Regions from separate parts of the Streptomyces sp. TLI_146 genome, predicted to be linked through region 1. Evidence: riboswitches for the same ligand, from Rfam matches in the RefSeq annotation. Region 1 holds a riboswitch; each other region holds the start of a gene.
The links. A riboswitch is a leader RNA that binds a small molecule or an ion and turns the genes downstream of it on or off. The one in region 1 is predicted to bind cobalamin.
Positions count from the first base shown of each region.

Region 1 (9,506 bases):
GAAGGTGCGGAGTTTCGCCCTGAAGGCGGCCGGGCGTTCACCGCCGGTACGGGCGACGATCGCGCCGCCCGCGGCGCCGCCCGCCGTCGCCGCCAGCCGGTCCAGGGTGGCGATGAGCGTGAACGTCACCCAGTCGTGGATGAGAACGAACGCGGCCATCGTCGCGGCCTGCATCGCGAGGGCCGTCAGCCAGACCGTGCGCGGCCCGTACCGGTCGGCCAGGTTCCCGGCCGGGATCCCGGCCAGCAGCCCGACCAGCCCGGCGACCGTGAGGCCGACACCGACCCGTGCGGCGGGCAGGTGCACCACCAGGGTGAAGTAGAGCACCGCGGCGGTGTTGAACAGCCCGTTGCCCACCCGACTGACGAAGCTCGCGGCGATGAGGGCACGCTGCGGACCGCTCGGCGCCGACGAGCCGGATATCCGCGGCCTGGCGCGCTTCCCGATCATGGCCAAGAGGCTAGCAGCGGCCCCGTGGGCACCCCCGAATGACCCGAGGCGGTCTCGCGCGGCGGCGGTCAGCGGTCGAGCATTCGACGTGTCCGTCATGCCCGGGTCGGAGACCTGTCCGGCTCTACGCGGTGAGGGCGGCCATGAGTTCGTCGCGTCCGCCGGCTCCGGTCTTGCGGAAGATCGCCCTGAGGTGGTCGTTGACCGTGTGCACGGACAGGTCGAGGAGCCGGGCGATCTGTTTGGGCGCCGTGCCGTCCTGCAGGTGCCGCACGACCTGCTGCTCCCGGGTGGTGATCCCGTACCAGTCGCAGAACGCCGGGACGAGCAGCTCGCCGGTCGCACGCTGGATGATGATCGCCACGTCGCCGTCGTCGCCGAGCGGCTGGGCCTCGATCGCGGTCCACTCGCCGTGCACGATCGAGGGGGTGCACACCCTCGCGTACCGCCGGCGCGGATCGCGGGCGTGTTCGCGCGCCTCGAACGACAGGGAGGCGTAGCAGTATTCGATGAGCCAGTCCGGTGCCCCCTGCTGCTGCGCCATCATCGCCTGCCGCTGCCGGGCCTGGGGTGTCATCGCGGCGACCTTGCCCTCGGCGTCGACGACGAGCATGCCGGGCGGCAGCCCGAGCCCGGGGGGCGCGATGGGCCCGGTGGTCACGTAGCCGCGTACCGCGGCGATCAGCGGCGGCCCGACGTCGGCGATGCGGTGCCTGTCGTCGATGTCGAACGGCCGGCCGTCATCGGCCCGCAGCAGTCCGAGCAGTCCCCACACGCCGCGGCCGTCCCGCAGGACCAGGCAGAGCTCCTCGCCGACCCCGTACCGGGCGAGCAGCCGGTCGTACGCGCTCGCGCGGAAGCGGCGGTCCGCGACGAGTACCGGCACACTCTGCCGTGCCAGGCGGGCCAGTTGGGGGTAGTTGGCGCCCCGGGCGGCGATGGTCATCAGCTCATGGCCGAGATCCGGTCCGTACCCGTGCCAGAACCCCAGCGCGGTGGCGCCCACTCCCAGCGACGGGTTCATCACCACCAGCCGCAGCGCGTCATGCGCGACCACGGGCGCGATCACCCCGGACAGGGCGGCCCCCGTGTCCTCGACCCCGGCGCCCGGCACCAGCACCTCGCGCAGGTCCCGGTACAGCCGTTCTCCCCCTGGCATCACGTCCCCAGTGTGGGCCCCCGCCCGCCGGGCGGACCAGCCCATCGATCCGGACATTTGGGAATGGCCGACTCCGGCCTGGGAGGCGGGGCGCAGCATCCTAAGCGCGCGGCACCTTCTTGGGGGCCAGATTGGAAGGACTGGTGGGGCGGATGAGGTGTGAGGTTTCACACGCGGCAGACAATTGCCTCGCCGTATCACCTTCCAGCAGAGTCAGGGATCAGTCAGGCCCCGCCTACGACACCCTCGTACCCGGGTACCCCGGTACCCGCACCATTCCATCACTGCTGGAAGGAAAGCGTGTGAGCCGGAGCTCGGTCCGGGGTTTCGCGGTGGCGTCGGCCACCGCGGTCACCACCGTTGGCGCCGTAGTCGGCATTGCCGCAGGCGGTCCCGCGGCCGCCTCGAACGACAACGTCGAGGCGACCGCAGCGGATTCGACCCTCTTCGCGGACATTCCCGCCGGCCAGCAGGCCCAGGTGCAGACCGCGTCCCTGACACTGCAGGCCGACGCGCAGTCCGCGCAGGCGAGCGCCGCGGCGAAGAAGTCCGCCGAGGAAGCCGCCCGCAGGCAGGCGGCCCGCGACGCCAAGTCGAAGAAGGGTGCCGCCGAGAAGGCCGCGAAGGACCGCGACCTGGAGAAGCAGAGCGCGAGCCGCTCGACGGGCCGAAGCCCTCTCCAGACCCAGAGCTCCTACTCGGTCGCCGAGGTCCAGGCGATCGCCCGTCAGATCGTCCCGGCGTCCCAGTTCCAGTGCTTCAGCCACATCGTGGACAACGAGTCGAGCTGGAACTACCGGGCCACCAACGGCAGTGCCTACGGCCTCGTCCAGGCGCTGCCGGGCACGAAGATGAGCTCCGTGGCCCCGGACTGGCAGACCAACCCGGCCACGCAGATCAAGTGGGGCCTGAACTACATGAACCAGCGCTATGGCAGCCCCTGCGGCGCCTGGTCGTTCTGGCTGTCCCACAACTCGTACTGACGCCACTCGTACGGACGTGCTTTCGCCGCGTTCGGATCACCCGCGAGCCGCCCCGTCCCCTCACTGATCGGTGTGTTCCGGCTGCGCCGGTGGACGGCAAACGCACTGAAGGCGGCGTTTGTTAGGCTCCATTCGTCTCCCGCGGGGGAAGTCCGGTGAGAACCCGGCGCTGACCCGCAACGGTGTGCACGGCTGACCGACGGTCGCCGTGCGAGCCCGATCGCCCGTGGGGGGCCTGCGACCCGTTGACTGCTCGCCGTGGACTGCGAGAGGGGACCGCGCGGTCGGCACGGCCGTACGGGCTGTCTCCTGCTTGACGTCCAGCCGGTGGGCCCAGGTGAAGGACGGTCCCCACCGTGCGCCGAAGTACGGCACCCAGCCGGATACCCGTGCTGCCGCTCAGCCTCGGCCTGGGACTGCTGCTTGTGCTGTCGCTCGGCTGTGGTGTCGGACTCGGGGCCGCCGAGGTCGGCTGGGCGGACGTGCCCCGTTTCCTGTGGGCCGGACTCACCGGCGGAACCGTGTCGGCGGGTGACGCGGCCGCGTACACCATCGTCTGGGAGATCCGGTTACCGCGGGTCCTGCTCGGCGCGGTCGTCGGGGCGGGGCTCGCGGCCGTCGGTGTGGCCGTACAGGCGATGGTCCGCAACGCGCTGGCGGATCCGTTCGTCCTGGGCATCTCCTCCGGCGCCGCGGTGGGCGCCAACGCCGTCATCCTGCTGGGGGCGTTCGCGGGACTCGGGGTGTGGGCGCTGTCGGTCTCGGCGTTCGCCTCGGCGCTCGCGGCCATGGTGCTGGTGTACGCCGTGGCCCGCTCGCCCCGTGGGCTGACTCCGCTGCGGCTGATCCTGACGGGTACGGCGCTGGCGTACGGATTCGAGGCGCTCACCACGGTCATGGTGTTCGGCGCGGCCCGGGGCGAGGCCGCCCGGTCGGCGATGATGTGGCTGCTGGGCAGTCTGGGCGGAGCGACCTGGGCGCAGGTGCCGATCGCCGCGGTGACCGTGGCGGCCGGGTGGGTGTGGCTGCGGTGGCGGGCGGAGTCGCTCAACGCGCTCGCCATGGGGGACGAGACCTCGGCCGCGCTCGGTGTCCCGCCGTCGCGGCTGCGCCGGGAGTTGTTCCTCGTCACCGCGGCGGTCACCGGGACCGTCGTCGCGGTCAGCGGAGCCATCGGGTTCGTCGGGCTGATGGTGCCGCACGTCGTACGCATGGTGGTGGGCGCGGACCACCGGCGGGTGCTGGCCGTGGCTCCTTTCGCGGGAGCGGTGCTGCTGGTGTGGGCGGATGTGCTGTCCCGGCTGCTGCTCGCCCCGGCCGAGCTGCCCGTGGGCGTCATCACGGCGGTGGTGGGTGTTCCCGCGTTCGTCCTGCTGATGCGGCGCGGCGGCTATGCCTTCGGAGGTGGCTGACCGTGCGGATCGACATCGACGGTGTGACGGTCGAGGCCGCTCGTACCCGGCTGGTCGACGACGTCCGACTCACCGTGGACAGCGGGGCGTTCGTGGGACTCGTCGGCCCGAACGGCAGTGGAAAGTCGACGTTGCTGCGCAGTGTGTACCGGGCGCTGCGGCCCACCGGGGGAGTGGTCCGGCTGGACGGCGACGATCTGCACGCCATGGATCCCCGGGCCGCCGCCCGGGCGCTGGCCGCGCTCCCGCAGGAGTCGTCCGCCGACTTCGACTTCACCGTGGCCGAGGCGGTCGCCATGGGACGGCTGCCGCACCGGGGGCGTACGGCGGCCTCTGACCGCGAGATCTGCGCGCGGGCCATGGAACGCACCGGTGTCGCCCACCTGGCCGACCGAGGTCTGCTCAGCCTGTCCGGCGGAGAGAAGCAGCGCGTCCTCATCGCTCGCGCCCTCGCCCAGCAGCCGCAGGTGCTCGTGCTCGACGAGCCGACCAACCACCTGGACATCGCCCACCAGTTGGACGTCCTCTCCCTCGTCCGCGACAGCGGGGTGACGGTGTTGGCCGCGCTGCACGACCTCAACCTCGCCGCGGCCCACTGCGACCTCCTGTATGTCATCGACGGCGGCCGGATCGTCGCCTCCGGCCCTCCGCACGACGTCCTCCAACCGGAGTTGCTCGCCCGGACGTTCGGTGTGCGCGCGCATCCCGTACGGCATCCCGGCACGGGCGCCGTCCAGCTCCTGTTCGACCTGCTCCCGCCCACCGCGTGAGACCACCGCGCGTAAGACCCGCGCACGACCACCACGTAAAACCACCTAAGGACGCCCATGCGCAAGTTGCTCGCCGTCGCCCTCTGCCTCGTCGTGACCACCGGTTGCGGTGCGAAGGTCGAGCGGCCCGAGGACGCGAAGTCCGCGGCGGTCACCCTCACCAACTGCGGCCGCGAGGTGACGTACGAGAAGGTCCCCGAGCGGGTGGTCACCAACGATGTCGGCATCACCGAAATCATGCTGGCCCTGGGGCTGGAGGACCGTATGGCCGGGTTCGCCATGCCCGACGACAAGGGAGACCTGGGCGACGTGCCGTGGAAGGACGGCTACGACAAGGTCCGTTGGCTCTCGAAGGACCAGCTCACCAAGGAGAACGTCCTCGACGCCCGCGCCGACCTCGTCTTCGCGGGCTGGAACTACGGTTTCCGCGAGGAAGGCGGCTTCACCCCCGATGCCTTGGCCAAGCTCGGCATCCCCTCGTACATCCTCACGGAGTCCTGCCGCAACAGCCGTACGAAGACGTCGCGCGGCATCATGCCGCCCCTGGACGCCCTCTATGCCGACCTGACCAACCTGGGCAGGCTGTTCGGCGTCGAGAAGCGGGCCGCCGCGCTGATCACCGACTTCAAGAAGCGCATCGCGGACGTACGCGCGAAGGCTCCCAAGGGCGCCGACCGGCCGACCGTCTTCCTCTACGACAGTGGCCGCGACCAGCCCTTCACCTCCGGCCGCTACGCCGCCCCGGAACAGATCATCACCGAGTCCGGCGGCGTCAACGTCATGCACGACGTGGCGGACTCGTGGACCACGGTCGGCTGGGAGAGCGTCGTCGAGCGCAACCCCGACGTGATCGTCGTCTGCGACTACGGGGAGGTGAGCGCGGAGGAGAAGAAGAAGTTCCTCCTGTCCCACCCTCCGCTGCGGGACGTCTCCGCGGTCAAGAACCGGCGCATCTTCACGCTCGACTACGTCGACCTGGTCGAGAGCCCCCGCAACCCGTCGGCGATCGCCCGCTTCGGCGCGTATCTGCGGACGGTGGCGGGAAAACGGTGAGAGGCACCCACGATCGCGATTGCCGTGATCACCAGCCGACCGGGCGCACTCCGACTCGTCCGCGTTGATGGCGGGGGTGCCCTGGTCCGCCTCCGGGACCGGTGTCACCATGCGTCCATGGCGTGGGAGATGGCCGAAGGGCCAGGGGGGAGCGCGGCGAACGCGGCGCCGGCCGCCGGAGCGGCCGCCTTCGTCGGGGCCGTGGCGGACGACCGGTTGAGCCAGTCGCTCGGCTGGGGGGTGTGGGGCGTCCTGACCACGGTGGGTTTGGGGCTGTGGGCCGCGCGCCTGGAGCGGGGCCGCCCAGCCGACCCCGTCGGTCGGTAGGCCGCCGCACCACGCGTCGCCGTACCACCGCCAACCGTGCGCGAACGCGTCAGGGTGCCTCGGCGAGGGCCGCGTCGATCATCCGGCGGGCGGTCACGGTCAGTTCGGCCAGGTCCGGGGCCGGGCGGGAGCTGGCGAGGGCTCCGGCCAGCCTGTCGTAGAGCAGTCCGTCCGTCCATGCCGCGAGGAGTTCGGCGGCCTCCTGGGGCCGGTCCGTGCCGAGCGAGGCCAGGAGTTCGGCGGCCCGGGCACGCGCGCCCTGTCCTGCCCGGTGGAGCTCCGGCGCCAGCTCGGGGTTGCGGGCCGCCTCCAGGCTGAGTTCGAAGCGGGCGAGTTGGCGCTCGCGGCCCACCGTCAGCCAGCGGTACAGCAGCCCTGCCAGGACCGCCGCGACCGCCTCCCGGTCCGGAGGCGCCGCGGCGAGGGCGCCGCCACTCTCGATGTCACCCAGGTCAAGTTCCGCCAGCCGCTGGTAGCAGGCGCCGATCAGCGCCGCCCTCGTACGGAAGTAGTACGAGGTGCTGCCCGTCGGCAGCCCCGCCGCGCTGTCGACGGCGCGGTGGGTCAGGCCGCGCAGCCCGGCGGCGGCCACGAGGCCGATCGCCGTGTCCGCGATCACCGTGCGGCGGTCCGGTGTGGATGAAGGAGTGCGAGGGGTGGACATGGCCTCACTCTACAGCTGTAGAGTGAGGCCATGTCCACTACAGATGTAGAGGGCTACTCGGGGCGGGAAGGACGTGGTGCGGGATGTCAGGGAATCAGCGTCGTGCGGTCGTGGTCGGCGCGGGGATCGGCGGGCTCACGGCGGCCGTGGCCCTGCACCGCCGCGGCTGGCAGGTCACCGTCTGCGAGCGGGCGCCCGAGCCGACCGCCGTGGGCGCCGGAATCGTCCTCGCCCCCAACGCCCTGCGCGCCTTCGACACCATCGACTTCGATGTCACCAGGGCCGCGGGCAGCGCCGCACCCGCCGCGCTCGGCCTGCGCCGTCCCGACGGCGGGTGGCTGCAGCGCGCCGACACCGCCGCCCTGACGGCCCGTTACGGGACTCCTCCGCTCGCCGTGCACCGCGCGGCCCTGACCGAGGCCCTGGCCGCCGATCTCCCCGAGGGCACGATCCGCTACGGCGCCGCTGTCACCGCCGTGGACGGCGTCGACGCCATGGCCGACCGGCCGGTGGTCCGTACCCCGTCGGGCGACTTCACCGCCGACCTCGTGGTCGCCGCCGACGGGATCCACAGTCCGCTGCGCCGACGCCACCACCCGGCCCACCCCGGCCTCCACTACAGCGGCGAGACCGCCTGGCGCACCGTGCTGCCCGCCGACGGGCCGGCCCCGGCGGCGGCCGCCGAGACCTGGGGCCGCGGTGAGCGCTTCGGCGTCGTCCCGCTCGCCGACGGCCGGGTCTACCTCTACGCGACCGCCGTCGCCCCCGAGGGATACCGCCCCGCCGACCCCCGCGCCGAACTCCTGCGCCGGTACGGCACCTGGCACGACCCGATCCCGGCGCTGCTGGAACGCGTCGATCCGGCGGCCCTGCTCCAGCACGACCTCCACGACCTGGCCGCCCCGCTTCCCCGTTACCACCAGGGCCGCCTCGCCTGGCTCGGCGACGCCGCCCACGCCATGACCCCCAACCTCGGCCAGGGCGGCTGCCAGGCCATCGAGGACGCCGTCGTCCTCGCCCACCTCCTCGACGGCGCCGACGTGACCGACACACCCGCCGCCCTGGCCGCCTACAGCGCGGCCCGGTGCGCCCGCACCGACGCCCTGCGGATCCGGTCCCGCCGCGCGGGCCGGATCGCCGCCCTCACCCACCCCTTCGCGGTGGCGGCCCGCGACTTCGCCGTCCGCGCCACCCCGGCCCGTACCACCCGACGGGCGATGGACGACCTCTTCGGCGGCATGAACGGCGTGCCTGCGAGCGTCGTCCGGCGATAGATGTGGGCCGCTCGGCCGTAACCGTGTGAAGGGGCCTCCGCCCGAAGGCGGAGGCCCCTCTTTTCTTGGGTTCCTGAAGGGTCTTCAGGAGGCTTCAGGCTCTCTTCAGCCCTGTGCTGTCAGCATCCTCGTCACCAGCTCACGGTCGGCCGGGCCGTCCCGTCCCCCACGCGGTGCCGCGTCCCGGCGATCACCTACCCCCGAGGAAGCCGACATGCGCGTACGACGTGGGACCGGGAACCGACCTCTCGCGGCTCTGGGGGCCGTTCTCCTCAGCGCCTCGCTGGCCCTTGCCGGGTGCGGCGCGGGCGGGTCCGACGATGCGAAGTCGGCGGGCAAGGCGGACAAGAATGCCGCGGCCGCGCCGCAGGGCGGGGCCGCGAAGGATACGGCTTCGCGCCCGGGCGACGACGGGGCGCGCAAGCCGTCCGCGAAGCAGGCGATCCCCCCGGCTTCGCGCGTCATCCGCACCGCCGAGCTCACGCTCGACGTGCCCGATGTGGGCAAGGCGCTCGCTGCGGGCCGCGCGGCCGCCGTGGAGGCGGGCGGGTACGTCGGCGACGAGACCACCGAGCGGGACGAGCGGGGACATGTGGTCTCGCATGTCGTGCTGCGCGTCCCGGAGGCCACATACGACAGCGTCCTCGCGCGCCTGTCGGGCACCGGCGAGTTGCTCGGCCGCAAGGCCAAGGCCCAGGACGTCACCGATCAGGTGGTGGACGTGGAGAGCCGGATCACCACCCAGCGCTCCAGCGTCGCGCGCGTACGCGAACTGATGGACCGGGCAGGTCAGTTGAGTGAGGTCGTCACGCTGGAGGGGGAACTGAGCCGCCGTCAGGCCGACTTGGACGCGCTGCTGGCGCAGCAGGCATCCCTGAAGGACCGCACCAGCCTCGCCACGATCACCCTGGGCCTTACGGCGTCGGGGCCCGTGAAGGAATCCGACGGCGGCGGACCGGGCGTCCTGGACGCCGTCACGGGCGGCTGGCACGTCTTCGTCACCGCCCTGCGGTGGCTGGTGATGGCCCTGGGCGCGGTGGCGCCGTTCGCAGGTGTCCTCGCGGTGGGGTACGCGGTGTGGCGCTGGGGGGTGCGGCCCCGGATGCCCCGGCGCTCCGCGCCCGCACTGGCTGCCGACGCCTCCTCCGAGAAGAGGAGCGGGACCGGCTGAGTCCGGGGGCGGTGGCCGGTCCCGAGCCGACGTGACACGGCGTCCCCACTCCGCGGACAACCATGGCAGCACGAGCAACCTCATCCCGTAGGTTCGACACACCGCGGTACACCCGGTACCGCGTACCGGATGCGACGAACGGGGAGCGGTCATGGGTTGGGGAGTGCTGGACCGGTTGGTGGGGGAGCCCGAGAGGTTTTTCGAGCGGTGTCGGCACGGCAGGCCGGAGGTGTTCCACCCCGG
Region 1 is NZ_PJMX01000001.1:8,214,900-8,224,405, forward strand. It holds gene BX283_RS36530 (MFS transporter) at 1-450, opposite strand, end outside; gene BX283_RS41885 (helix-turn-helix transcriptional regulator) at 575-1,609, opposite strand; gene BX283_RS36540 (transglycosylase SLT domain-containing protein) at 1,912-2,592, shown strand; cobalamin riboswitch at 2,704-2,839, shown strand; gene BX283_RS36545 (iron ABC transporter permease) at 2,949-4,004, shown strand; gene BX283_RS36550 (ABC transporter ATP-binding protein) at 4,007-4,774, shown strand; gene BX283_RS36555 (ABC transporter substrate-binding protein) at 4,832-5,827, shown strand; gene BX283_RS36560 (hypothetical protein) at 5,945-6,154, shown strand; gene BX283_RS36565 (TetR/AcrR family transcriptional regulator) at 6,204-6,818, opposite strand; gene BX283_RS36570 (FAD-dependent oxidoreductase) at 6,902-8,092, shown strand; gene BX283_RS36575 (DUF4349 domain-containing protein) at 8,307-9,263, shown strand; gene BX283_RS36580 (JmjC domain-containing protein) at 9,415-9,506, shown strand, end outside.

Region 2 (9,506 bases), 2.3 Mb from region 1:
GCCAACCAGATCGGCGTCGACCTCAAGGTCTTCGTCTACGACTGCATGGACGACGAGGGCGTGCGCCACGTCGGCGTTGTGTGCAACCCGGTCCTCCAGGAGCTGCCGGCCGACCGCCGCGTCCTGGACGAGTCCAACGAGGGCTGCCTGTCCGTCCCGACGGCCTACGCCGAGCTGGCCCGCCCCGACTACGCCGAGGTCAGCGGCCAGGACGCCGAGGGCAACCCGATCAAGGTCCGCGGCACCGGCTACTTCGCGCGCTGCCTCCAGCACGAGACGGACCACCTGTACGGGTACCTGTACATCGACCGGCTCTCCAAGCGGGACCGCAAGGACGCGCTGAAGCAGATGGCGGAGGGCACGCCGCGGTACGAGGTGGTCCCGAACGCCTAGTCGCGCGTACGCACGCGAGGGGCCCCGCACCTAAATGGTGCGGGGCCCTTTTGTGCGCTTTTGTCTGCGGACCGTGCGTGGCTGGTCGCGCAGTTCCCCGCGCCCCTAAAAGCTAGAACTCCTCGTCGAAGCCCACCGAGCCCTCGACCGCGACCTGGTACGCGGACGGGCGGCGCTCGAAGAAGTTCGTGAGCTCCTGGACGCCCTGCAGCTCCATGAAGGAGAACGGGTTCGACGAGCCGTACACCGGGGCGAAGCCGAGGCGCTGCAGGCGCTGGTCGGCGACGCACTGGAGGTACTCGCGCATCGACTCGGTGTTCATGCCCGGCAGGCCCTCGCCGCACAGGTCGCGGCCGAACTGGAGCTCGGCCTCCACCGCTTCCTTGATCATGTCGGTGACCTGCTGCTGGAGCAGGTCGTCGAAGAGCTCCGGCTCCTCCTTGCGGACGGTGTCCACGACCTCGAAGGCGAAGTTCATGTGCATCGTCTCGTCGCGGAACACCCAGTTGGTGCCGGTCGCGAGACCGTGCAGCAGGCCGCGGCTGCGGAACCAGTACACGTACGCGAAGGCGCCGTAGAAGAACAGGCCCTCGATGCAGGCCGCGAAGCAGATCAGGTTGAGCAGGAAGCGGCGGCGGTCGGCCTGCGTCTCCAGGCGCTCAAGCTTCTCGACCTCGTTGATCCACTTGAAGCAGAACTGCGCCTTCTCGCGGATCGAGGGGATGTTCTCCACCGCGTCGAAGGCCGCCGCGCGGTCGTCCGGGTCGGGCAGATAGGTGTCGAGCAGCGTCAGATAGAACTGGACGTGCACGGCCTCCTCGAAGAGCTGACGGCTCAGGTAGAGCCGCGCCTCGGGGGAGTTGATGTGCTTGTACAGCGTCAGCACCAGGTTGTTCGCCACGATCGAGTCGCCGGTCGCGAAGAACGCGACCAGACGGCCGATCATGTGCTGCTCGCCCGGCGACAGCTTGGCGAGGTCGGCGACGTCGGAGTGGAGGTCGACCTCCTCCACCGTCCAGGTGTTCTTGATGGCGTCGCGGTAGCGCTCGTAGAAGTCCGGGTAGCGCATCGGACGCAGGGTCAGTTCGAAGCCCGGGTCGAGCAGGTTCTTGTCGGTGGAGCTCATTACTGGCAGGCCTCGCAGGACTCGGGGTTCTCAAGGGAGCAGGCGATCGCGTCGGCGTCGGGGGCCGCCTGCTGGACGGGGATCGGGGCGGTGGCCTGGGCGGCGCGGGCGATCCGGGTCGCCGGGCGCGAACGCAGGTAGTACGTCGTCTTCAGACCCTGCTTCCAGGCGTACGCGTACATCGACGACAGCTTGCCGATGGTGGGCGTCTCCAGGAACAGGTTCAGCGACTGCGACTGGTCAAGGAAGGGGGTGCGGGCCGCCGCCATGTCGATCAGGCCGCGCTGCGGGATCTCCCACGCCGTGCGGTAGAGCGCCCGCACGTCGGCGGGGATCCAGCTGAAGTCCTGGACCGAGCCGCTGGCCTCGCGCAGCGCCTCGCGGGACTGCGCGTCCCACACGCCGAGCTTCTTCAGGTCCTCCACCAGGTAGCCGTTGACCTGGAGGAACTCACCCGACAGCGTCTCGCGCTTGAACAGGTTGGAGACCTGCGGCTCGATGCACTCGTAGACACCGGCGATGGAGGCGATGGTCGCGGTCGGGGCGATCGCGAGCAGCAGCGAGTTGCGCATGCCCACCGAGGCGATCCGCTCGCGCAGCGCCGCCCAGCGCTCCGGCCAGTTCAGCTCGACGTCGTAGTGGTCGGGGTGCAGCACACCGCGCGCGGCACGGGTCTTGTCCCACGCGGGCAGCGGGCCCGAGCGCTCGGCGAGGTCGCAGGACGCCTCGTACGCCGTGAGCATGATGCGCTCGGCCAGCTTGGTCGACAGGGCCTTCGCCTCGGGGGAGTCGAAGGGCAGGCGCAGCTTGAAGAAGACGTCCTGGAGGCCCATCGCGCCCAGGCCCACCGGACGCCACTTGGCGTTGGAGCGGCCGGCCTGCTCGGTCGGGTAGAAGTTGATGTCGACGACCCGGTCCAGGAACGTCACGGCGGTGCGGACGGTCGAGTCCAGGCGCTCCCAGTCGATCTCGCCCGAGGCGAGGACGAAGGCGCCGAGGTTGACCGAGCCGAGGTTGCAGACGGCCGTCTCGCCGTCGTCCGTGACCTCCAGGATCTCCGTGCAGAGATTCGAGGAGTGGACGGTGTGGCCGGGCTCCGCCGTCTGGTTGGCGGTGCGGTTGGAGGCGTCCTTGAAGGTCATCCAGCCGTTGCCGGTCTGCGCCAGGGTGCGCATCATCCGGCCGTACAGGTCCCGCGCCGGGATCGTCTTCTGGGCCAGACCGGCCGCCTCGGCCTTGCGGTAGGCGGCGTCGAACTCGTCGCCCCACAGGTCGACCAGCTCGGGCACGTCGGCGGGGGAGAACAGCGACCAGCTGCCGTCCGCGTCCACGCGGCGCATGAACTCGTCCGGGATCCAGTGCGCCAGGTTCAGGTTGTGCGTACGCCGGGCGTCCTCACCGGTGTTGTCGCGCAGCTCCAGGAACTCCTCGATGTCGGAGTGCCAGGTCTCCAGGTAGACCGCCGCCGCGCCCTTGCGCCGCCCGCCCTGGTTGACGGCCGCGACCGAGGCGTCCAGCGTCTTCAGGAACGGGACGATGCCGTTGGAGTGGCCGTTGGTGCCCCGGATGAGCGAGCCGCGCGAGCGGATGCGGGAGTACGAGAGGCCGATGCCGCCCGCGTGCTTGGACAGGCGCGCCACCTGGTGGTAGCGGTCGTAGATCGAGTCCAGCTCGTCCTGCGGGGAGTCCAGCAGGTAGCAGCTGGACATCTGCGGATGGCGGGTGCCGGAGTTGAAGAGCGTGGGGGAGGACGGCAGGTAGTCCAGCCGGCTCATCAGGCCGTACAGCGAGGCGACCTCGTCGAGCGCGCGCACCGAGTCGTCCTCGGCCAGGCCCGCCGCGACCCGGAGCATGAAGTGCTGCGGGGTCTCGATGACCTGGCGGGTGATCGGGTGCCGCAGCAGGTAGCGCGAGTAGAGCGTGCGCAGGCCGAAGTAGCCGAAGCGGTCGTCGGCGCCGGCCGCGAGGGAGTCCGCCACCAGCGCGTCGAGGCGGGCCGCGTGCAGCCGTACGAAGTCGGCGGTGCGGTCCGCGATCAGGCCCTCGCGGTGGCCGACCTCGACCGACTCGGAGAACGAGACCGAGCCCTGGGTCGCGGCCTCCTCGGCGATCGTGAGCGTCAGCAGCCGGGCGGCGAGGCGGGAGTACGCCGGGTCCTCGGAGATCAGACCGGCGGCGGCCTCGGTGGCGAGCCCCCGCAGCTCCGCCTCGTCCGAGCGCGCGTTGCGGCCGCGCAGCGCGGCGGCGGCGACACGGCCGGGGTCGGTGTCCGGCAGATCGGCGGTGAGGTCGGTCAGGGTCCGCAGCAGCGCGGTCCCGGGGGCATCGGCCGGCTCTTCGGCGATCGCTGAGGCGGGATCCGCAGGGGCGATGGTCACGTGGGGGCACTCCTCGCTCGGCACGGGGCCTTGGGGAGGTGCGGGCACACGGACACACCCCCTCGGGGGTACGCCGCGTCCACTGCCCATTCCGCGAGGCCCGGACGTCTGGCACCCGGACCGGACGGCCAGGGCGCGCTGTCGGCAGGTCCTCGGACTGACCAAGTACGCAAATGCGTACGAGTACACCGTTGCGGGACAGTTCCGGATTTGCACCGGATTCCCCTGCGGCGACAGCGAGCACGAGCATACATCTTGTGCCGGGCTGTCGTGTTGCCCCCACATGTTGTGTCGCGGTGAAACCGTGGAGTGGCAGAGCGTCAACTCGTCCTCCATGAAAGCGACAACGGGCCGCCGGGATTCCCGGCGGCCCGTGTGCATACGGTGAAGGGTCGGCTCAGTGCGTCGAGCCCGCCGTCGCCGGGGGCAGTTCCGTCTGTACGCCCGGGTCGCCCGCGTCCGCCGTGTAGTCCTCCGGGGACGTCTCGTCGACGCCGTCGGGGGCCTTCAGGGCCCGCAGGACGACCGTGAGGACGACGGTGACCGCGACGTTCAGGAGGAACGCGGTGAGGCCGATGTAGCCGATCTCACCGATGCCGGGGATCTCCTTGGAGCTGCCGCCGAAGTGCTTCTGGGTGGGCGAGGCGACCCCGTACGCGGCGAGCGTGCCGTACGCCATGCCCACCGCCCAGCCCGCCAGCAGCGCCCAGCGGTGGAACCAGCGGGTGAAGAGACCGCCCACCAGGGACGGGAAGGTCTGCAGGATCCAGATGCCGCCGAGCAGCTGGAAGTTGATCGCGACCGTCTTGTCCATCGTCAGGACGAAGACCAGCGCGCCCACCTTCACCAGCAGCGAGACCAGCTTGGAGACCTTGGTCTCCTGCTCCGGCGTGGCGTCCGGCTTGAGGAAGTCCTTGTAGATGTTGCGGGTGAAAAGGTTCGCGGCCGCGATCGACATGATCGCCGCCGGGACGAGCGCGCCGATGCCGATGGCGGCGAACGCCACGCCCGCGAACCAGTCCGGGAACATGTCCTCGAACAGCTGCGGGATCGCCAGCTGGCCGTTCTTGACCTTGACCCCGGCCGCGATCGCCATGAAGCCGAGCAGCGCGAGCAGGCCCAGCATCAGCGAGTACAGCGGCAGGATCGTGGTGTTGCGGCGGATGACGTTGCGGCTGCGGGAGGAGAGGGTCGCCGTGATCGAGTGCGGGTACATGAAGAGCGCCAGCGCCGAGCCGAGGGCGAGCGTCGCGTACGTCCACTGCCCCGCCTCGGGGGGCACGAGCGCGCCCGTGGGCTTCCCGGCCGCGTTGGGCGTCTCGAACTTGTGCCGGGCCGCCGCGAAGATGTCGTCGAAGCCGCCGAGCTTGATCGGGATGTAGATGATCGCCACCAGGATGACGATGTAGATCAGCGTGTCCTTCACGAACGCGATCAGTGCGGGGGCGCGCAGACCCGAGGAGTAGGTGTACGCGGCGAGCACCGCGAACGCGATCAGCAGCGGCAGGTCCTTGACGAACCAGTTGCTGGACCCGCCGATGCCCATCACGTCCAGCACCGCCTGGATGCCGACCAGCTGGAGCGCGATGTACGGCATCGTGGCGAGGATGCCGGTGACCGCGACCGCGAGCGAGAGGCCCTTGGAGCCGAACCGGCCGCGCACGAAGTCGGACGTCGTCACATAGCCGTGCTTGTGCGAGACCGACCAGAGCCGGGGGAGGAACGTGAAGATCAGCGGGTAGACCAGGATCGTGTACGGCACCGCGAAGAAACCGGCCGCGCCCGCCGCGTACACCGCCGCCGGAACCGCGACGAACGTGTACGCGGTGTAGAGGTCGCCGCCGAGCAGGAACCAGGTGACCCAGGTGCCGAACGAGCGCCCGCCCAGGCCCCATTCGTCCAGGCTCTGCTCGTTCTCGGCGCGGCGCCAGCGGGCGGCCAGGAAGCCGATGACCGTGACGGCCAGGAAGAAGAAGATGAAGACGCCGAGCGCGACGCCGTTCACCCCGTCGGCGGCTGCGAGAGTCACTCGCGACGAGGAGGTCACTTGCCCTCACCCGCCTTGCGGCCCTGCTGGTCGTGCTGCCACAGCTTGTACGCGAGCATGGTGAGCGCGGTCGAGATGACCACCCAGAGCATCTGGTACCAGTAGAAGAACGGGATCCCGGCGAGGGCCGGGTCGGTCTTCGCGTACGAACCGACCCAGAGCATCGCCACGAAGGGCGCGATCAGGCAGAGGGCGATGACCACGCGCGCGGGCGTGATCACCGGTCTCCGCTCTTGCGTTGATTCCGGCATACGTTGGCTCCGTCCCCTCACTTCACCTGTGTAATGCGCAGGAAATCTAGGGGACGGATAACCGTCGCGAAACCCCCGTCCGGATAGCGGACGTGGCGAAAGAGTGCGGGGTCGGTGCAGGCCGGAGGCTATTTCCGGCTATGTCAGTCTGTCGGCCGCTTCAGCCGCGCGACGAACTTGTAGCGGTCGCCCCGGTACACCGAGCGCACCCACTCCACCGGTTCGCCGTTCCCGTCCAGTGAGTGGCGGGAGAGCATCAGCATTGGCAGGCCCACGTCCGTGCCGAGCAGGCCGGCCTCGCGCGGGGTGGCGAGCGACGTCTCGATCGTCTCCTCGGCCTCGGCGAGCCGCACCCCGTACACCTCCGCGAGGGCGGTGTAGAGGGAGGTGTACTTGACCAGCGAGCGGCGCAGCGCGGGGAAGCGCTTGGCCGACAGATGGGTCGTCTCGATCGCCATCGGCTCGCCGCTGGCCAGCCGCAGCCGCTCGATGCGCAGCACCCTGCCGCCCGCCGCGATGTCGAGCAGCCCCGCCAGCGTGTCGTCGGCGGTGACGTAGCCGATGTCCAGGAGCTGGGAGGTCGGCTCCAGGCCCTGGGCGCGCATGTCCTCGGTGTACGAGGTGAGTTGCAGCGCCTGGGAGACCTTGGGCTTGGCGACGAACGTGCCCTTGCCCTGGATGCGCTCCAGGCGCCCCTCGACCACCAGCTCCTGGAGGGCCTGGCGCACGGTGGTGCGGGAGGTGTCGAACTCGGCGGCCAGGGTGCGCTCGGGCGGCACCGGGGTGCCCGGCGGAAGGGTCTCCGTCATGTCGAGGAGATGCTTCTTGAGGCGGTAGTACTTGGGCACGCGAGCGGTACGGGCGCCGGGGCCCGCCTCTGTCTCCGTACCGCTCCCGTCGGTGGCCATGGCCCGCCTTCCCGAGTGCTGCGCTGCTGCCGTCACCGGCTCCTCCGTCTGTCGCGGCTCACATGGTGGCACGGACCGGTCACGGGTCGTCGCCCTCCCTCAGGTGTCGGTCCGATAACGGACGCGACAGCCCTTCTTATACACCCTTGACACCCCTAAAGGTCTAGGCCAAGCTCCGGGTACTGGTCTAAACCATTAAAGACCAGGTCCCAGCCCCACAGGCAGTACACGGCGTATGTCTTCGCGGTGGGCGGGGGGTTGCAGCATCCCTGAGGAGGGTGGCGTGAAGCGCAAGCTCATCGCGGCGATCGGCGTCGCGGGCATGTTGGTCAGCATCGCGGCGTGCGGCGACGACGACAAGAAGGACGACGGTGCCAAGGGCGGCGACGCCAAGTCGCTGACCGTCTGGCTGACGGTCGACGCGCAGAAGAACTGGCCGGACCTGGTGAAGGCGGCCGACGACGCCATCGTCGCCAAGCACCCGGGTCTGAAGATCAGCCACGAGTACTACGGCTGGCCGGACAAGAACGCCAAGCTCGACGCGGTGCTCGCCACCGACAAGGCCCCCGACGTGGTCGAGATGGGCAACACCGAGATGCTCGCCTACTCGGTCAAGGGCGCCTTCGCCGAGATCGACCCGTCGAAGTTCGACAACTCCTCCGCCTGGCTCGACGGCCTCAAGGCCTCCGTCACGTACGACGGCAAGACCTACGGCGTCCCCTACTACGCCGGTGGCCGCGTGGCGACCTGGCGCAAGGACATCGCCGCCGAGGCGGGCGTGAGCGCCGCCCCGAAGACGTACACCGAGCTGACCGCCGACCTGGACAAGATCCAGGAGAAGAAGGGCGACAAGTTCAGCGCCTGGTACCAGCCGTCCCGCGACTGGTACGCGGCCATGTCGTACGTGTACGACGCCGACGGCTCCATCGCCAAGGAGGACGGCGGCAAGTTCAAGGCGAACCTGTCCTCGCCGGAGTCCCTCAAGGGGCTGAACGAGTACAAGAACATCCTCGGCAAGTACATGCACGGCGACAAGACGAAGGACGAGTCCGACCGTCCGATCGTCTACGGCCAGGGCAAGTCCGCGCTGATCTTCGGCGCCGGCTGGGAGGGCGGCACCGCCGCGACCCCGGAGAACGACAAGGTCGGCAAGCTCGCCGACAAGATCGAGAACTTTGTGATGCCCGGCCCGTCCGGCAAGGCCATGCCGGTCTTCCTCGGCGGCTCCGACCTGGCCGTCCCGGTCAAGTCCAAGGCGCAGGCGCTCGCGGCCGAGTGGATCAACGCGTTCACCGGCACCCAGGGCCAGAAGGGCCTGATCGCCAAGCAGAACCTGCCCAACAACAAGACGGCCCTCGCGCCGCTGAAGTCGGACCCGAAGACGGCCGTCCCGGCCACCGCGGCCGAGTCCAGCTGGTTCGTGCCCATGGCGCCGGGCTGGGGCCAGGTCGAGAAGGCCAAGGTCCTCCAGGACATGCTGCAGGCCATCGGCACCGGCAAGAAGTCGGTCGAGCAGGCGGCGAAGGACGCGGACGCCGCGATCGACAAGGTCATCAACACCAAGTGACCTGTGGGCGAGGGCCCCGTCGGACAGCGACGGGGCCCTCGCCCGGCCAGTACCGGAGAGGGACCGCTAGGAGCGCGCGATGAGTGCCGCAGAGACAACCACCGCCAAGGTGCCGCCGGCGCGGCGCGACCCACGACCGGGTGGGGAATCCGGGAAGCCCCCGAAGGGGCCGGGCAGAAAGCGCAGTGCGGGACAGGCGGCGGTGCCCTGGGCGCTGCTCGCCCCCTGCCTCCTGGCGCTCGCCCTCGTACTGGGCTATCCGCTGGTACGCCTGGTCACCCTGTCCTTCCAGAAGTTCGGCCAGCCGCAGCTCTGGGGGTTCAAGGACCCGGAGTCGGTCGGCTTCGACAACTTCACCAACGTCCTGAGCGACAGCGAGTTCTGGACCGTCGTCGTCCGTACGGTCCTGTTCGCCTTCACCGCGGTCGTGCTGACCATGGTTCTGGGCATGCTGATCGCCCTGCTGCTCCAGCGGGTCTCCGGCTGGGTGAAGACCCTGGTCAACATCGCTCTGGTGGCGAGCTGGGGCATGCCGATCGTCGTCGCCATCACCATCTTCAAGTGGATGTTCGACAGTGACTTCGGCGTACTGAACTGGCTGCTCAGCCAGTTGCCGGGGGTCGACATGATCGGCCACAACTGGTTCGCCAGCGGCACCCAGGGCCTCGCCGTGATCATGCTGCTCGTCGTCTGGGGCGCGGTGCCGTTCGTCGTCATCACGCTGAGCGCGGGCCTGACCCAGGTCCCCAAGGAGCTCGAAGAGGCCGCCCGGCTCGACGGCGCCGGCGCCTGGGGCGTCTTCCGCCACGTCACCCTGCCGATCCTCAAGCCGATCA
Region 2 is NZ_PJMX01000001.1:5,906,578-5,916,083, forward strand. It holds gene def (peptide deformylase) at 1-393, shown strand, start outside; gene BX283_RS26560 (ribonucleotide-diphosphate reductase subunit beta) at 506-1,519, opposite strand; gene BX283_RS26565 (ribonucleoside-diphosphate reductase subunit alpha) at 1,519-3,897, opposite strand; cobalamin riboswitch at 4,023-4,164, opposite strand; gene mctP (monocarboxylate uptake permease MctP) at 4,295-5,926, opposite strand; gene BX283_RS26575 (DUF3311 domain-containing protein) at 5,941-6,195, opposite strand; gene BX283_RS26580 (GntR family transcriptional regulator) at 6,339-7,103, opposite strand; gene BX283_RS26585 (extracellular solute-binding protein) at 7,387-8,670, shown strand; gene BX283_RS26590 (carbohydrate ABC transporter permease) at 8,750-9,506, shown strand, end outside.
Region 2: it holds a riboswitch for cobalamin, as region 1 does, so the genes downstream of both, BX283_RS26565 (ribonucleoside-diphosphate reductase subunit alpha) here and BX283_RS36545 (iron ABC transporter permease) in region 1, are expected to answer to the same signal.

Region 3 (9,506 bases), 480 kb from region 1:
GGCGCCGCCGCTCTGGCGGTCGCCGCGTCGACGGTCGCGCTCGCCCAGCCGTCCGCCCAGGCCGCCGCAGTCCCGCAGGGCACCCCGATCACCAAGGTTCTCGACTGGCGGGCCGGTCACGGGGACGCCACGGCCGCCGGGACCAGATGGCTGGAGCAGGGGACCGCGCCGTACGACCGCCCGCTCGTGGTCAAGGGCGAGCTCCGCAACACGGGGACCGGCTGCTCCTCGGTGTGGATCGCATGGCAGCGCGACTTCGTGAGCTACCCGCCGGAGAAGCAGGCCACCCAGTGCGGCCCCGGTGCCGCGCCCATCGCGTACCGCAAGAGCGCACCGGGCACGCTCTCCAGTGCCACCCTCTTCGTGTGCAGGGGCGAGCGGGACACCCAGGACTGCGGCGACCGGGTTCTGATGACCAACTGGGGCCTGGGCTGACGCTCCGGCCGCCCTGCGGACGTACTGCTGGAACGCGTCGTCCTGTGTTTCCTTCCTGCCTTCGGCAGGAGGAGGACGCATGCCGGAGGGGCGCCCGGTCGAAGCCGGTATGCGGGAGGGGGTCCCGCAAAGGGGCTCCCTCCGCAATGCTGTCTCCGGTGGCGGGTACCGTCCGTCCCTGTCTCTCCTGGAGCCGAGGGCGGATCGGCCCCGGGCGCGCCGGCGCCCGACAACACCCCGCGCACACCGGAGCGGCCCATGGAACGCGCAGGCCCGGAAGAGCGGCGCCGTCGCCGTGCCCTCGCCGGTCATCTGCTGCGGTCGGCGGCCTCGGTGGTCCTGCTGACGTCGCTGTACTACCTGGCCCCGCTGGACCGGGGAGTCGGCGTCGGCACCGCCGTGGCGCTCGCGCTGGGCCTTGTCCTCTTCGGCTGCCTCACGGTCTGGCAGATCGCCGCCATCACCCATGCGGAGTATCCGCGGCTGCGGGCGATCGAGGCGCTGGCCACCGGCGTGCCGCTCTTCCTCGTGCTGTTCTCCGCCACGTACTTCCTGCTCGCCGACGACCGGCCGGCGTCGTTCTCGGAGCCGCTGAGCCGGACCGGCGCCCTGTACTTCACGGTCACGGTCTTCGCGACCGTCGGCTTCGGCGACATCGCACCCGCCACCGACACCAGCCGTGCGCTCACCACCGCGCAGATGATCCTGGACCTGATCGTGGTGGGCGTCATCGCCAAGGCCCTCTTCGGCGCGGTCCAGGTCGGGCTGCGCCGCAGGGACGCGGGCCCCGAGGACCCGGAGGAGGAGCCGTGAGTGTCTCCGGACGTACGGGTCGCTGACGAGGACGGCTGCCCAACTCGCCCGGCACGCAAGCCGTCTGCTCATCCGATGGGCAAGTCGTCTGCCGCATCGGGTGGAGAGCCGTTCCGCCTACCGCTCTGGTTGCAGGGGAGATCTCAACCCCCTGTGTGACGCCGCACGGCAACCCCGCTCCCTATGTTGGCCTTCCGGCGGCGGCGAACCGGCACGCCGCCGGAGTACGGCGACACGCGTCGCGCCACGCGCGGTCGCCCCCATCCACGGGAGACCCCATGAAACAGGTACGGATCCTCGTCGTCGCGCTGCTCAGCGCCGGAGTGCTGGGCGGCGCGGGCATGCTCGCCCCGGCCGATGCGGCCACGTCCGCCACCCGGGCGACGAGCGCCGCCGGATGTGCCCAGACCCGGCCGTTCCTCTCGCAGGGCGACCGGGGCACCTGTGTCAGGTACCTCCAGCAGAAGCTCACCGACCAGGGCATCAGCACCCGCGTCGACGGTGTCTTCGGCAGCGGGACGACCAAGTCGGTGAAGAGCTTCCAGTACCTCTGCGGCTACCGCGGCCACGAGGTGGACGGACTGGTCGGGCCCCGCACCTGGGCGGGTCTGCTGGACCACGCCTGCGTGTGAGGATCGGTCCCTGCGTGTGAGGATCGACCCCTGCGGATGAGGATCGGCCCGACATCGCAGGTCAGCGCTGCCCCGCCCACCCCAGGGTGTACATCCATGGGGCCACTGCCCAGCGCGAAGTTCGGTCGAGGGGTTGATGTGGTGACGTCCGGGCTTCCGGCACTCTTACGGACATGCTGAGCGACCGACATCACCTGACGGTACGTCAAAAATCCAGAAGCATGCGGAGACTGGGGTCCGTGGTGGCCGCTCTCTGCCTGACCTCCGGCACCGCCGCGCTGTTACCGGCGCCCGCGTCCGCCGCGCCGGCACCGGACGGCAAATGGGTGGACAGCAAACGGGTGGACGACCACGGCTACACCGCGCAGATCCGCCGCACCGAGTACGGCATCCCGCACGTCCTGGCCCACGACTACGGCGGCTTGGGGTACGGATACGGCTACGCGTTCGCGCAGGACAACCTGTGCCAACTCGCCGACCAGGTCATGACGTTGCGGGGCGACCGCTCCAGATACCTCGGCCCGACGGGGACGACCGCCGACGACACGCCCAACCTGGCGAGCGACACCTACCACCAGGGACTGCGGCAGGCAGGTACGGTCCGGCGGCTGCTCGACCGCCCGGCGCCGCTCGGCCCGACGCCCGAGCTGCGCCGGATGGTCGAGGGGTACGCCGCCGGGTACAACCGGTATCTGCGCGACACCGGCGCCGCTCACCTGCCGGACCCGACGTGCAAGGGCCAGCCCTGGGTCGGCCCGATCAACGCCATGGACATCTGGAACCTCGTCTACGACGTCAACGGCGCCTTCGGCGCGACGGCGCTCAAGCAGGCCATCGCCACCGCGACCCCGCCGACAGGGGCCGGGGGCAAGGCCGCCCCGAAGCCACGACGGGCAGCAACGGCAGCAACAGCAGCAGCGGCAGCCACAGGAGCGCCCAGCGTCGCCGCGAGCGGTTCGGCCTCGGTGCCCGCGCGGGAAATTCCCTCACCCCCGTCCACCCGCAAGGGCCCCCGCCGCGACGACCTCGGCAGCAACGGCTGGGCGCTCGGCCGTGACGCGACCCGTGGCCGCGACGGCATGCTGCTGGCCAACCCGCACCTGGCCTGGATCGGCGGGTACCGCTTCTACCAGGTGCAGTTGACGATCCCGGGCGTCATCGACGTCGCGGGCGCGAGCATCTACGGCACCCCGCTCGTCGAGATCGGCCACAACCGCACCCTGGCCTGGACGCACACCACGAGCAACGCCGACCACGCCTCGCTCTACCGCCTCGCCCTCGCACCCGGCGACCCGACGAGCTACCTGGTCGACGGCAAGGCCGTGCCGATGACCCGCAGGACCGTTCCGGTCACGGTCCGGGGCGCCGACGGCAAGGTGTCCACCGTCTCCAGCACCCTCCACACCTCCCGGTACGGCCCGGTCCTCGCCGAGGGCTGGACGCGCACCGAGGCGTACGCACTGAGGGACGCCAACGCGGACAACCTGCGCTCGATGAACGAGTGGCTGGCGATCGGCAGGGCGCGGTCCGTGGCCCAGCTCAAGCAGGCCCACCAGACGTACCAGGGCATCCCGTGGACGTACACGATCGCCACGGACACCGCCGGTACCGCGTACTTCAACGACTCCTCCGCCGTGCCCCACGTCGCCGACGACCAGCTCAAGCGGTGTGCCCTGCCGGGCGGGGGCGGCGAGGATCTGGTCGGTGTGCTCGACGGTTCGACCTCGGCCTGCGACTGGGGCAGCGACCCCGACGCGGTGGTGCCGGGCATCTTCGGCCCCGGCCACCAGCCCCGGCTGACCCGGACCGACTATGTGGCCAACTCCAACAACGACTCGACGCTGACCAACCCCGCCGAGCCGCTGGCCGGTTACCCGCGGATGTACCGCGCCGGAGTTCCCCTCGGGCCGCGCGCCCAGCTCGGGCTCCAGATGATCGCGGGCCGGCGCGACGGCTCCGACGGACTCGGCGCTCCCGGCTTCACCCTGTCCACGTTGCAGGCGAGCATGCTCGGCGACCGCAACTACACGGCGGAGCTGGGCCGCGACGACGCGGTCGCGATGTGCCGCGCGCACCCCGTCCTGACCGCCACCGACGGCACCGAGGTGGATGTGCGCGCCGCCTGTGACGTCCTGGCGGCCTGGGACACCCGCGACGACCCCGACAGCCGCGGCGCCGTGTTGTGGAAGGCGTTCCGCACCCGAGTGGACGGCCCGCACGCCTGGTGGCGCGTTCCGTACGACCCGGCCCAGCCGCTCACCACCCCGCGCGGGCTCAACGGCGACGAGCCGCAGGTGCGGCGCGCGCTGGCCGACGCCGTCCGCCAGCTGGCCGCCGACCAGGTGCCGCTGGACGCGCCGATAGGCAGTGTGCAGCGCTGGGCGGGGATTCCGCTGCCCGGCTGCTCCGGAGGCGAGGGCTGCTTCAACGTCGTGGACGCGTCACCCACGTCGGGCAGCGGCGGCGCCACACGCCCGAGCTCCCCGGACGACTACGCGTCGGGCTCCAGCTTCATCATGGCCACGGAGCTGACGGCCCAGGGGCCGCGCACCCGGACGATCCTCACCTACGGGCAGTCCGTCAACCCCGAATCGCCGCACTACACCGACCAGACCGTCCTCTTCTCGCACAAGCGCTGGGTCACGGAACGGTTCACCGAGGCGGAGATAGCGTCCGACCCCCAGCTGCGGACCATAACCCTGCGGGGCTGACCGGGGCTGACCGGGGCGGTGGGCGCCGGTGCCATGAACGCGTCGGGGCGACCCGTACGGCCCACGCCATCCCCAGAGTTGGGGATACCGGGGCCGGGGGACGCCTCCTAGTCTGAGCGAGGCGGGAACGTCCCCCGCCCGAACGGGGGACGTTCCGGCGTCGAGGCCGCGAGCGGACACGGGGAGCATGCGATGGAGCGCGCGAACAACGTTGCCGATGGTCCCCAGTCCGTCATCTGGGACATCACGTACGCCTGTCCGCTGCGCTGCACCCACTGCTACTCGGAGTCGGGCAGGCGGCCGACGCGCCAGGTCGGCCACGACGACATGCTCCGCATCGCCGACGCGATCATCTCCCTGGGCCCCCTCCAGGTCACCCTCGCCGGGGGTGAACCGCTCCTGGTCAAGGGGGTGTTCGAAGTCGCGGAGCGGCTGACGCGGGCCGGTATCTCGGTGCTCGTGTACACCGGCGGCTGGAACTTCCAGCCGTGGATGACCGAAGAGCTGGCGCGCGTGTGCGGGCGGGTCGTGGTGAGTGTCGACGGCCCCGCGCCCGAGGTGCACGACCGGATCCGCGGCAGGGCGGGTTCGTTCGAGCGGGCGATGCGGGCGCTGGCACTGCTGGAGGCCGCAGCGCGGGAGCGGGACGGGCGCGGTGAGCGCCCGCTCCCGTTCGCCATCGACTGTGTGGTCGTACGGAGCAACGTCGACCGGCTGGAGGAGTTCTGCACGGACGTCGTCCCCCGGTTCCCGCACCTGAGCTCGCTCGACTTCGGGGCCGCCGTGCCGTCCGGGCTCGGCAGCCGCACCGGATACGCCGAGCACGAACTTCTCTCGGACGAACAGCTCGTCGAGCTGGGCGGTGAGGAGCGGCGCGCGCGGCTTCAGGCGCTCGCCCCGGCCACCGTCCGGGTCGGCACGTCGACCAACTTCTCGTTGCAGATGAACCCCGAACAGGTGGCGCGCGGGCTCGACTTCCAGTCGGTGCAGATCGAGCCCGACGGGCAGGTCCGGGCCATGCTCATCTACGAGGGCACGGTCGGCAGTCTGCTGGAGGAGCCGCCCGCCGAGCTGTGGCGGCGTGCGGTGGAGCGGTGGACCGACCCGTTCGTGACCGAGGCGCTCTCCGGCGCGGGCGCGGGCACCATGCGCGGCTGGGCCGAGGCCGTGCGGCGTATCGACTACCACTTCGGCTCCGACGAGGTCCGCGCCCGCATCGACCGCCGCCCGGTGTTCACCGCGCCGACCGCAGGCTGAGAGGCGTCCTCGGCGATGATCACGGCTGGGAGGGTTTGCCCGCGATCGCGTCGTAGACCTTCTCACGCAGCCGACGGCGCCAGCCCTCGCGTTCCCCACACAGCCGCCCCCAGGACGACGCTGTCGACGGAGAGCCTGCCCTCCTCGGACCAGTAGACGTCGCGCAGATGCGGGATGAGGGCGAACTCGTCCAGGACGAGGGCCGTGCCGATCCCGCAGACGGCGGCCTCGATCTCGGCCCGGATCATCCGCACGCCGAACCGGATGAAGAGGAACGCCCCGAGGAACCCGAGCAGCAGGAACAGCAGGGGCTGCTTGCCCGGGTCCATGATCTCCCGCCGGTACCAGTCGCCCAGGACAGCCAGCGCTCGCGGTCGGTGAAGAACGAGAACACGGCGGCGGGGCTCGCGGCGATGTGCCGCTCGACCGCGACCGTGTTCCTGCTGGCGGCGTCGCCCATGCGTCGGCCCTTCCTCGTGCCCGTCGCGCCGGGCCGGGAGAAGCGATTGGTCCCGTCCGGCGCAGCGTAACCAGGCCCGCGTGCGTCAGCACCTTGAGCCGTGGCGGTGGGTGCCCCTTCGGCGCACGCCCGGCCGACCTCGCGGTGCGTCAGGCCCGGCTCTGCTTCGTCCGGACCCGGCCGAGCCGTTTCGCTCCCTCGTCGAGTCCGGCGTGGAATGTGATCTGTAATACCCCTGTCCACGACCAGACTTGCAGGTGGGGCGGGTCGCACCTACGGTTGGCGAGCCGTGGTGTTCGGGAAGACCGGTGCAAGACCGGAGCGGCCCTCGCCACTGTGATCGGGCCCCATGTCGTTCAGGCCATGAACGGCTTCGGGTAGCCCGCCCCGTAGTGCCACTGGTGGCCGTGAGGCCGCTGGGAAGGCAGGGGCGGCGCGACACCCGGAAGCCAGGAGACCGGCCACGGCATCTCGCGTAATGATCCACGAGGTGCTGGAGCGTGAACGAATGACCCTGCCCACCCCTGCCGCCACATTCCACTGGCGGCGCGAGGACACCGTGCGCACCGCCTGGCTGCTGGCGGTGATCGCCGCCCTGCACGTGGTGGCGTTCGGCATCCTCTTCCTGCTCGTCGTGCCCGAGCACTACGAGGTCGGCTCGAAGACGTTCGGCCTGGGCCTCGGCGTCACCGCCTACACCCTCGGCATGCGGCACGCCTTCGACGCCGACCACATCGCGGCGATTGACAACACCACCCGCAAGCTGATGGCCGACGGCAAACGCCCGGTGTCGGTCGGCTTCTGGTTCGCGCTCGGGCACTCCAGCGTCGTGGTCGTCATGGCGGCCCTGGTCGCCGGGGGCGCGCAGCTCGCGGGCACCCTGATGAACGACGACTCACAGACCCACCAGACGCTCGGCATCGTCGGCACGACCGTCTCCGGATCGTTCCTGTACCTCATCGCCGCGCTCAACCTCCTCGCCCTCGCCGGCATCCTGCGGGTCTTCCGGGCCATGCGCGCGGGCACGTACGACGAGGCCGAGCTGGAACAGCACCTGGACTCACGGGGGTTCATGAACCGCCTCCTGGGCCGCTTCACCAAGTCGATCACCCGGCCCGGCCAGATGTACCCGCTGGGCTTCCTCTTCGGGCTCGGCTTCGACACCGCCACCGAGGTCACCCTGATGGTGATGGCCGGCTCGGGCGCGGCCGCCGGGCTGCCCTGGTACGCGGTGCTGTGCCTGCCGCTGCTCTTCGCGGCGGGAATGAGCCTGTTCGACACCATCGACGGCACCTTCATGAACTTCGCCTACCAGTGGGCCTTCTCCAACCCGGTGCGCAAGGTGTTCTACAACCTCACCATCACCGGGCTCTCCATCGCGGTGGCCTTCCTGATCGGCACGATCGAGCTGGTGGGGGTCCTGCACGACAAGCTCGACCTGCGCGACGGCGCGACCGGCTGGATCGCGGGCCTCGACCTGGACAACGTGGGCTTCATCATCGTCGGCCTGTTCGTCGCGGTGTGGGCCGCGGCCCTGGCGTACTGGCGGCTGGCCAAGGTCGAGCAGCGGTGGGCGGGGCGCGTCCCCCCGCGGCCCGCCGAAGTGCCCGGCCAGGCCGCATCCGAGCCGGTCCCGGACGTCACCTGAAGGCCGCGTCACCTGAAGGCCGCGTCACCTGAAGGCCGCCACGTTGTCCGCCGCCCAGGCGCTGAACGGACGCGGCGCCCGGCCCAGGACCCGCTCCACGTCCGGGCTCACCCGCCGCTCCTCGGGCGTGGGTTCGCCGAGGATGCCGAGCGTGGCCTCGACCACCGGCTCCGGCATGAAGCGGGTGAGCAGCTCCCGTGCCTCGGCCGGGCTCTGCTCGACGAAGCGCACCGGCGCCCCCAGCGCCTCCCCGATCGCGCGGGTCTGCTCGCGCGGCGAGAGCGGGGCCGGTCCGGTGAGTTCGTACGTCCGGCCCGTGTGGCTCCCGTCGCGCAGGGCCGCGGCGGCGACCGCGGCGATGTCGGCCGGGTCGATGACGGGCAGGGCGACATCGCCGAAGGGCGCCGTGACCGTCCGCTCGGAGCGGATCGAGGCCGCCCACATATAGGCGTTGGAGGCGAATCCGCTGGGCCGCAGGACCGTCCACGTCAGGCCCGACTCCCGTACGGCGTCCTCGAAGGCGCGCAGCCGGGTGTGTGCGGGGGAGTGCGGGCGGGTGGCGGTGGCCTGCGACGACTGGAGGACGACCCGGCGCACCCCGGCGGCCCGCGCCGTGTCGAGGATGGCGTACGGGTCGAGGCCCTCGCCGTCGCCGGGGACGAGGAGGTACAGCGCGTCGGCCCCGTCGAGGGCGGGCTTGAGGCTCTCGGGCCGGGCCGGATCGGCCTGCTGGAACTCCACGTTGCCCGGCATCAACCCGGCCGGGACGCGACGGGAGACCGCTGTCACCCACTCGCCCGACGAGGCGAGGGTCCGAACAAGGTGCCGTCCGACGTTCCCGGTTGCTCCGGTCACCACGATCATGATCTCTCCCTGAGGGTGTCTGAGGCGCGGCACGTGATCCGTCCGCGCTCGATCTGCACTCATCCTGGAAGCCAAACTGGCCATCTCTTGTCCAGTTTCAGAAAGAGAATGATCGGCATGAGAGCCGATCGTCTGGTGGCGACCCTGTTGTTCCTGCAGACACGCGGACGCGTGACCGCGCGCGAGGTGGCGGCGGAGCTGGAGGTGTCCGAGCGCACCGCGCGCCGCGACCTGGAGGCGCTGGCGGCCGCCGGCATCCCGGTGTACTCCCAGCACGGGCGGGGCGGCGGCTGGTCCCTGGTCGGCGGGGCCCGTACCGACCTCACCGGTCTGACGGCCGCCGAGATCCGTGCGATGTTCCTGGTCGCGGGGCCGTCGGCGGCCACGCCCGAACTGCGCACGGCGCTGCGCAAGTTGGTCCGGGCGCTGCCCGCGCCGCTCCGGCCCGACGCCGAGGCCGCGTCGAAGGCCGGTGTCACGGACGGCACGGACTGGTGGCGCCTGCCCGTCACCGCGGGCACGCCCCAGCTGGACGCGCTGCAAGGGGCGGTGGTGGACGGCCTGCGGATCCGCCTCGGATACGCCCGCCCCGGCAGCCCGGCCGGTATGCGCACGGTCGACCCCCTGGGCCTGGTCACCAAGGCGGGAGTCCCGTATCTCGTGGCCGGTACGGACAAGGGGGGAGG
Region 3 is NZ_PJMX01000001.1:7,733,515-7,743,020, forward strand. It holds gene BX283_RS34395 (hypothetical protein) at 1-435, shown strand, start outside; gene BX283_RS34400 (potassium channel family protein) at 694-1,248, shown strand; gene BX283_RS34405 (peptidoglycan-binding protein) at 1,527-1,880, shown strand; gene BX283_RS34410 (penicillin acylase family protein) at 2,102-4,591, shown strand; gene BX283_RS34415 (radical SAM protein) at 4,784-5,848, shown strand; gene BX283_RS34420 (hypothetical protein) at 5,911-6,177, opposite strand; cobalamin riboswitch at 6,582-6,789, shown strand; gene BX283_RS34430 (HoxN/HupN/NixA family nickel/cobalt transporter) at 6,787-7,956, shown strand; gene BX283_RS34435 (NAD(P)H-binding protein) at 7,981-8,820, opposite strand; gene BX283_RS34440 (YafY family protein) at 8,938-9,506, shown strand, end outside.
Region 3: it holds a riboswitch for cobalamin, as region 1 does, so the genes downstream of both, BX283_RS34430 (HoxN/HupN/NixA family nickel/cobalt transporter) here and BX283_RS36545 (iron ABC transporter permease) in region 1, are expected to answer to the same signal.